DNA from 2 places in the Desulfallas thermosapovorans DSM 6562 genome. Region 1 is predicted to be linked to the other one. Evidence: riboswitches for the same ligand, from Rfam matches in the RefSeq annotation. Region 1 holds a riboswitch; the other holds the start of a gene.
The links. Region 1 has a riboswitch for thiamine pyrophosphate ahead of thiM (hydroxyethylthiazole kinase). Riboswitches for the same ligand answer to the same signal wherever they lie in the genome.

Region 1 (4,714 bases):
CCACCACCACATATTTTACATCATGGGCCGCCAGCCGCTCCGCCACGGCCGCAGTTACTGCAGCATTGCCCAGCATACCAACTTTAACGCTGTCCACACCGATGTCGGATATCACCGCATCTATCTGGGCGGCCACCGTTTCCGCCGGCAGCTGGTGTATGCCCTGCACCCCCAGGGTGTTCTGGATGGTCACGGCGGTGATGGCACTCATGCCGAAGACCCCGATATTCTCAAAGGCCTTTAGGTCCGCCTGAATACCCGCGCCCCCGCCGGAATCGGAACCGGCTATGGTTAAAGCCCTTTTCAGCACTTGTCACGGCCTCCCCTTTCCTTATAAGTTTATTTGAACTGTTTTATTCCGTTAATTTTTGCATCTGAATTAATATATCCTGAAAATTATTGAACCGGCGGGCGGTTATGCCCTCCCGGGCGCAATAGGCCTCTAGCGATCTGCCTGCCCTGGCGAAAACCAAACCGGCAAAATGCGCCGGGCAGCGATCGGAGTAACCGTCTCCGATATACACGTTCAAGCCGTCCGGGTCCATCAGCTCCAGCATGATTTTACTTTTGCACACCCCGCAGCGCCCACAGCGAGGGTTGTCGTGGGGGGTCTCTATTTTCCAGCCCTGCCGGTAATGCATCCGGTTGGCGTAAAAGGGCAGCCCCAGATTGTACCTGGCCAACATGGGGCGGATGTAATTATCGTACCCGTCGCTCAATATATATATGGGGTATCCCTTTTTCCCGGCCCAGGCGGCAAAATCGAGAAAGGTGGGGTCCAGCACCTGTTCTGCGATAAAATCATCCAGTTTCGCCGGGGTCATGTCCATCAGATCCAGGGTTCGCTGGGCGCAATCCCGGGTGGAAAGTTTCCCCGCTTCCCACAAACAGTTGAGCTCATGCCAGCCGGAAGCGGCAAACCGTTTCACCATGGTGGCGCAGACATCTTTGTCGGCAATGGTGCCGTCAAAGTCCGAAAAAAATATTATCGATTTTGCCACAGGTTAATCATCCTTCGGGCGGCGGCCTGGATATCCGGGGACGTCATTAAGGCTGATACCACGGCCACCCCGTCCATGCCGGTATCCCGGACGGCTTTTAAGTTGTCCAAATCAATACCGCCGATGGCCACCAGGGGCAGGCGGGTTTTTTGCCGTAGCAGGCGCAGTTTTTCTATGCCCAGGGGTGCCGCGGCGTCGTCCTTGGTGGGGGTGGCAAATACCGGCCCCACTCCCAGGTAATCCGCCCCGGTGTTTTCCCCCTCCCGCAGTTCTTCTTCGTTACTCACCGACAGGCCGATTATTTTATCTTCCCCCAGCAGGGGGCGCACCACGGTTACGGGTAAATCCTCCTGTCCCACGTGCAACCCGTCGGCGTCCGCCGCCAGGGCAATATCCAGCCGGTCGTTGATAATCAGGGGTACCCCCCGGGGCACCAGGGCTTCCTTTAAAGCCAGGGCCAATTGATAAAAATCCCGGCTGTTGGCGTTCTTTTCCCGCAGTTGCACCACGGTTACGCCGCCGGCCACGGCCTTTAAAACCTCCGCCACCAAATCGCGCCCGCCCAGGTAATGGCGGTCAGTCACCAGGTACAGTGCATAATCTATTTGTTTACCCTTCACCAGCACTGCACCCGCCCTTCCTTAATAACATCGTCGCCCCGCAGCTGGTAGAGCCGGTCCACCAGGGCGATCCGAAAACTCCCCGGCCGGTCCCCTGTTTGCCGGGCGGCCCGCTCTCCGGCAATATTAAAGCCCAGGAGACCGGTTACCGAGGCCAGCCACGGTTCTTCCGGTGCGGCCCCCAGGCAGGCGGCCATAACTCCCCCCACCATACAGCCCGCCCCGGTGATTTGTTGAAATAAATGTGTGCCGTTGGCAGTGCTTGCCACCTGCCGGGCATCCGCCACCACGTCAACGGCGCCGGTGGCTACCACAACAATATTATCCCGCCGGCTTAACTCCCGGCAAACCGTGTCCAGGCCGTCGCCGCTGTCCAGGGAATCCACCCCCCGTGCTTTGCTGGCCACCCCCGCCAAACTTTTTATTTCGGCGATATTGCCCTTTACTACTTTTAAAAATTCAATTTCCTGCAACCTGTGATACAATTTCCGCCTGCCTGGTATGGCACTGCAGCCCACCGGGTCCAGCAGGCCGGGCACTTTATTTTCACGGGCACTACCTGCTGCTGCCATTATGGCGGCTTCCTGTTCCGTGGTCAGTGTGCCCGGGTTGATGTACAGGGCGGCGGCCAGAGCGGCGAAGTCCCCGGCTTCAGCCGGGTTTTCCACCATGGCCGGGGAGGCCCCGGAGGCGATGATGGTATTGGCCACGTCGTTAACCGTTACATAGTTGGTGATGCAGTGCACCAGCGGGTTGCTGCGGCGCACGGCGTCCCACAATTCGGCACATTTTTTTAACAGAGCGCTGGTTTCCATATTGTTTCCCCCTTAGTTACAGCATAGTTATTATGGCTTTTTAGGATAAAAAAATAAAGATGAACCAGCACAGGGTTCATCCTTAAACACTTTTAAATCATTTACACTTTCCTCCGCTGGTATTAGCCAGATCAGGTACAAAGGGTCAAAAGCTGCCGCTTTACTCTCAGCCCCGGCTTCAGGAGCCCCCCCAGTGTGCCTATATTTAATTGTATGGTAATCATTTTATAGTTAATGGCAATACCCGTCAAGGGGTGGCTAAAATTGGGGGGAACAATTTGCCGTGGAATTAAGTCATATAATTCAAGTGCCGGGCAATGTGCAAGGGTGTAGCGGGTGCCCGGTGGCAAACTACTATCAACGGGGAGGAAAAAATGTTGCTGAAAAAAATATTACTGCCGGCAGTATTAATAGTATGCCTGGCCATGTCCCTGATTGGTTGTTCCACCAACCAGGCGGGTACCGGCGACGACACGGACCGGGGTCAAGGCACCGGGCAAGGCATCAGCCGGGAAGAGCAAACTGTGCTAATGGATGACTTCGGTGCCCTGGTGGCAGGCAGTGGGGATATTGATGAAATAATTAAATACGTGGACGACAACATCTCCAAGCTTTCTCCGGAGAATGCTTCGCAAATGATTACCGGGCTGGAAAAAGCCCAGCAGGATTATTTACCCGAGATGGAAGCCAGGTTTTACCCCGACGGCATAGCCCAAAAATTCTTTGCGGTCTACCAGGCCGGTGGGGATATTAACGACCCTGATACCATAAAGGACCAGGAGATAAAACAGCTGGTGCAGCAAACTAAAAATGCGGGCTATAAGGTGGATACCGCCGAGGGTATGTATTACCCCGTTATCGATTACCAGCGGTACCGGGAATACAGTTCCATGGTGACTCCAGATATTAAAGCCTATATCGATATTATGGCCGCCCACTCCAACAATCCTCCCGCCAAAGATGCCGCGCTGGTGATTGGCTGGGATGAATTACTGTCCCGGGCGTTGCAACAGGAAAAGTTTGTCGATACCTATGCTGACTCAGCCAAGCTTGCCGGTGTGCGGGATATGTACCGGCTGTATGTTCAATTTGTTTTATTCGGGCTCAATAATACCCCTTTGTTCAGTTATGATGATAAAGCCATGTCCCCTGATGCCAAAACAGGCTACGCCAGAGTACTGGCGGAAAGCGAACCCAGCCGGCTGACCGAAATTGTCCAGGGTTTCCTTGACCTTGTGGAGCAAAATAATAACCGGCTGACGGGTGAAGTGGAAAAATACAGGCAAAAATGTCTCGAAGATATTGGCATTGCGGGCATAGATTAATAGGGTTCTAAACAGGCTAATTCCATTCCACGGTTGTGACCACCCGTGGAATTATTTTTACCACCGGGGGAAAGATGTCTAATGGACATGCCGGCACATCCATGATATAACATAATTATGGAAGGGGCTGTTCGAAATGCCGCGCGGGATTCACTTGTAATCCTTACGTTGGCTGGCTTTTGCGCTTTTCGAACAAACTGTAGAAGAGACTCTCTCTAATAAGGTTGTTTACAATAATATTATATAGAAGGAGTTGGACCGATGGAGAACAAGGAAAAAAGTACGGACGCCCGCTATCTGCTGGCTGCTTTAATTGAGATATACCGGGGCAATGTTGTTTATTTGCCCGAGTTTGACCCTCAAATGGAAAGGGATTTGCTACGGGATGTTTTTTCATCCGCTATTAGCTTTGCCAGGTTTGATGAATCCCGGCAAACCATCAGCAATGAGATATTCAAATGCGTCAACGAAGGGGCCACGGTGAAGGAGCAGATGGAACTGGCCAAAGACCAAACCCCCGATGTATTAAACGCAAAAATGGTTGCCGCCGCCCATGTGTTGAAAATCATGGACGACAGTAAAATTATGCTTTCATAAAGCAGCTAACCTGCTCCTTGATTAATCACCATCGCAAGAAATAACCCCGCTATGGCAGGGGTTATTTTTATGCCTGGTTAATGCCGGGCCAGGCATTGTTAAAAGAATAAAATTCCCGGATAACTTCTAATCCTTTGTGTTATTAAATAGTATTAACTATGGATACCGTCCATTAACTTGACAAGTAAAAACAGGTGGGGTATTTTTATTTAAATAAGAACAATTCCTGTTTAGGAGTGATACTGTTTTGACGGCCCAGGATATTTTTGACAAATTAAAGGAGCATGGTTATAAAATAACTCCCCAGCGCCAGGAAATTATCCATTTGCTGGCCCGGGAGAAAAGGCATATGACCG
Region 2 (4,714 bases), on a different contig from region 1:
ACTACAAATACCCGGTCGAAATCAGTAAAACGTTCCGGCACGGTATCCAGGTAAGTAACCGCCTGCAAAGTATCATGATCCCGGGCAACGCCGATATGGGCCACTTTGGCGGCGGGTAAAATATCCAGAAAGCTGTCCACAAACCCCAGGCCGGCACGCAAAATAGGCACCAGCAGTATTCTGCCGTCGCGCAACCTGGGACAGCTTATTTCCATATCCAACGGTGTTATTACAGTCTCTGAGACACATTCAATATCCCTGGCAGCTTCTATGGCTAAAAGCAACCCCAGCCTTTTCATTTCTTTGCGAAAGGATTCGGTTTCCGTCCGTTTGTCCCTTAAAATACGCAGACAGTTGCCGGCCACCGGGTGGTCTACTACTACAACTGAACTCAAAACATTTAACCTCCATTTCTTGAAATAATTACTTGCCAAACTATTTAAGACAAACCTTACATGTTTTCGACAATTTAAAATAGTTTTCCTTTGTAATTTTTCCTGGAAACTGCATTTTTTTTGATATATGTATACCAATAAGATTCCCCCAAAACTAACCCCGGCACACATTTTCCATAGCAAGAAAATGGCCCGGGGTTTTTATTATAGACATCAATTAATACTAAATCTTTTATTTTTACAGGTTACTTGAACCATTCAGTACCTTATTCATATTGCGCACCGCACACATTTTACCACACATGGTACAGGTATCCTCATGTTCGGGCTGTGATTCGGCCCGGTATTGCCTGGCCTTTTCGGGGTCAATGGCCAGCTCGAACATGCGGGACCAGTTTAAGCACCGCCTGGCCTCGCTCATATCATCGTCCCATTGCCTTGCCCCGGCAATCCCCTTTGCTATATCGGCGGCGTGGGCAGCAATTCGTGCCGCGATTATACCCTCTTTCATATCCTCCAGCGTAGGTAGGCGAAGGTGTTCGGCCGGCGTAACGTAGCAAAGAAAATCCGCGCCGCTGGCCGCGGCGACGGCCCCGCCGATGGCACTGGTAATGTGGTCGTAGCCCGGCGCGATGTCCGTAACCAGCGGGCCAAGCACGTAAAAGGGAGCCCCGTGGCAGAGTTTCTTCGCCAGGATCATATTGGCGGCAATTTCATTTAAGGGCACGTGCCCCGGCCCTTCGATCATCACTTGCACGCCTTTCTCCCAAGCCCTGCGGGTTAATTCACCCAGGACAATCAGTTCGTGAACCTGGGCGGCATCGGTGGCATCTTTAAGACTTCCCGGACGGCAGGCATCCCCCAGGCTGATGGTAACATCATACCGGCCGCATATCTCCAGCAGATCATCATAATATTCATAAAAGGGATTTTCCCGGCCATTTAGTTCCATCCAGGAAAATAGAAGGGCGCCTCCTCTGGAAACAATATTGGTCAACCGGCTGGTTCTTTTAAATGTGGCCGCGGTTTCCCGGTTTATCCCGGCGTGAATGGTCATGAAATCCACTCCGTCCCGGGCATGCTTTTCCACCACGCCTAAAAACTCATCCGCAGTAATACTTTCCAGACTTTTATCATACAAGCCCACGGCATCGTAAACCGGTACGGTGCCGACGGCCGCAGGTGAGATATCAATGAGGCGCTGCCTGAACTCCCGGGTTTTGCCGTAACAGCTTAAATCCATTATGGCATCGGCCTGTAACCGCAGGGCATAACGGGCCTTCTCCAACTCAGTTTCCATATCACAGCAATCCTCGGAAACACCCAGGTTAACATTAATTTTTGTTTTCATTCCCTCGCCAATTCCGCAGGGGTCCAGAGAGAGGTGGTTTTTGTTGGCCGGGATAACCACCCTCCCCAGGGCCACCAGTTCCATAAGCCTGGCTACATCTATGTTTTCTTTGCGAGCCACTGTTTCCATTTGCGCGGTCACTATGCCCTGGCGGGCAGAAACCATTTGAGTATTATAACCCATATCAATTCCTCCTTGGCTTCAATGGTAATTCCCGGAGCGCCCGCCATGGCGCTATATCACTCACCATGCCGGATTTCCGATATAAACGCCACACGGCAGGCACTAAAGCGGACCGAATCAAGCAAGTTACTATCTTGAGACCGGCCCCAAGCAAAAAACGCACCTCGTAAGTTAGGTGCGCTTATCTACCATACCTTTCCTACGCGGGCATTACCCCGATCAGGTTCGCGGGTCAGGTGCTCAAAAGCCCTTTCTCAGCCCATAACATGAGCTCCCCGTTTCTTTATAAGATTGTTAGGTGAATTATATCTTCTATATTTCCTTTAGTCAAACTTGTTTGATACATTTTACCTATTCATGTTCCAGCCACCGGCCTTTGCATACCCGTGCCAAGTTTATCCTTCACACCGGGGAACAACGTTAACCGCTCCGGTGGACCGATTAAATACCCCTTCTCCTTGAGACCCTGCAAAGACAGCCGGTACATATCAGACCACCCGCAGCAACGGGAAAGAGCCTGTTTTAATATACGCTCGGGCACCGGTTTGCCGGTTTGGGAATGTACCAAATAATACACAGCCAAAATATTAACCTCATGCTTAATTAACCGCGGATAGTACTGTTTTATTATATCAGCCGCAGCATGCCGGTATTTGCCGGCATAAGCAAAGGTTTTTTCGTATTCTTTAAGCTCCATCTCCAGTGCCCGGGCTTCCATTTTAATACCGGCGCGACTGGTGGCTCTTTTAAATAGTTTTTCCTTGATAAAACTTAAACCGCTCTTTTTCCGGGGCACTTCCCTGCCCAGCAATATGGCCAGCAATTCAGTCACACCGTCTTTATCCAGCTTTTCATTGGCTTGTAGACACTGGGGAATGATAATACAGGAAGGACAGCCTTGAAAACAACTGCAACCTGTTACCAGTTCATAACAACGCTCCAGCACTCTTTTGATATTATCAAATACAGATTCCGCCAATCCAACGCCGCCCGAGTAGTTGTCATAGATAAATATCTGGGCCTGGTCACCATGCATCTGGAGGCTGGCCCCCAGGTCGTTGCGCTCGCACATTACCTCCAGGGGGATGGTGATGTGCAGCAGGTGCTTTAAAGCATGGGCGGCACCATATCTGATTTCCTGCTTTAGTCCCCGCAAATCAATATCCAGCCAGATACCAGCGGTGGAAAAATCAATGGGTTTCATAATTTGCCTGATTTCTCCGGACTTGGATCCTTCTTTTTGTTTATCCCTTACATTAACCAGTCTATAACCAGCAAGGCTTTTATGAATATTGAGCACACCGCTATACGCATCCACATTACCTTCCCGGCGGGTATGCTCGACCTTTTCCACGCCAATTCTGGAATCAATATTGGGCCGGGTAATATAATCCCCGTACTCGGGGGGCAGATCCCGCAACTGAATAGATTTGGTATCATGGTCTATACTGTCCACCAGGTACACCCTGTTGTAAACAGGCAGTATGGCACCAGGGTAAGCCTCCCTGATCACGTCGTCGTAATTATATTCTTCCAGCACCTGTCCCCGTGGACTGATGGTACGATAATTATCACTTTCCCCCCGCAGGTTAAAAAACTCCGGTTGCACCGCCGGGCCGTAGGTTCTGGGCCGGTCCGACAGCAACTTAAGCCTGCCGTGTTTCAATAGCAGCTTCACCGCTTCATAATAAGTATCCCTGTCCCAGTAAGCGGTATCTTCCTTACATAGCGGTAATTCCCTGGCAGCCAGGGGCAGGTGGTCCACCAGAAACTGCATTTTATCACTAACCACCGCTTTTTCAAAGGGCTGTCCGAAAAAGTACCGGGGGTTGCGCACAATATATAAATCCAGCGGGTCCTCGTTGGCCATAAGTACAATTAACGACTTTTGCCCCTTTCGCCCCACCCGGCCCGCCTGCTGCCAGGTGGAAGAAATACTGCCCGCAAACCCCGCCAGTATGCAGGTGTCCAAATCCCCCACATTAATACCCAACTCCAGGGCATTGGTGGAGATAACCCCCTTTAAGCTGCCGTTAAACAGCCTTTTTTCTATGTCCCGGCGCATTTGCGGCACATAAGTACCCTTGTACGGGGTGACAAACCCAGCCACACCGGGGAATTTTTCTTGAATAAACCGGTAGGCGGACTCCACTATCCGCCGGGAGCGACCGAACATAATGGTACGCCTGCCCGATTCCACATAACGCCCCACGGCCCGGGCCGCTTCAAAATGGGTCAGCCGGCGCTTGGTCCGCCCGTCACTGGTTTGATAGGTGGGCGGTTCATAAAATACCACCGTTTTCTCACCGGCAGCCGATGTTTCTTCGGTCACCACCGCAAAATCCAGGCCCACTAGATTGGCGGCAAATTCACCGGGATTGGCAATGGTGGCCGTGCACAGTATAAATACAGGCTTGGCCCCGTAGTAATCGCAAATTCGCCTGAGGCGGCGGAAAACCTGCAGGCAGTGGCAGCCCATCACGCCCTTTAAAGTATGGGCCTCATCAATAACTATGTACTTCAGATTACCCCAAAAGCCAGGCCAGTCAAGGTGTCTGGGCAGCAGACAGGCGTGTATAAAATCCGGAGTGGTTATTAATACACCGGCACCGTTAATAATATCCCGCCGCTGGTTAAAGGGAGTATCCCCGTCGCACGCGGCCATAACCGGCTTTCCCCGGGGCCAGTCCATAGCTGCAGCAATATCCTGCATTGTTTTAATTTGATTCTGCCCCAACGCTTTGGTGGGAGTAATATACAACGCTTTGAACTGTGGCTGGTTAAT

Region 2: another riboswitch for thiamine pyrophosphate. It lies ahead of thiC (phosphomethylpyrimidine synthase ThiC); the one in region 1 lies ahead of thiM (hydroxyethylthiazole kinase).

What each region holds. Positions count from the first base shown of each region.
Region 1 is NZ_VNHM01000001.1:283,331-288,044, reverse strand. It holds gene thiD (bifunctional hydroxymethylpyrimidine kinase/phosphomethylpyrimidine kinase) at 1-310, opposite strand, end outside; gene LX24_RS01435 (MtnX-like HAD-IB family phosphatase) at 354-1,001, opposite strand; gene thiE (thiamine phosphate synthase) at 986-1,624, opposite strand; gene thiM (hydroxyethylthiazole kinase) at 1,618-2,436, opposite strand; TPP riboswitch at 2,528-2,638, opposite strand; gene LX24_RS01420 (hypothetical protein) at 2,811-3,761, shown strand; gene LX24_RS01415 (hypothetical protein) at 4,023-4,358, shown strand; gene LX24_RS01410 (Fur family transcriptional regulator) at 4,606-4,714, shown strand, end outside.
Region 2 is NZ_VNHM01000020.1:23,611-28,324, reverse strand. It holds gene upp (uracil phosphoribosyltransferase) at 1-395, opposite strand, end outside; gene thiC (phosphomethylpyrimidine synthase ThiC) at 634-1,929, opposite strand; TPP riboswitch at 2,108-2,217, opposite strand; gene LX24_RS13505 (DEAD/DEAH box helicase) at 2,285-4,714, opposite strand, start outside.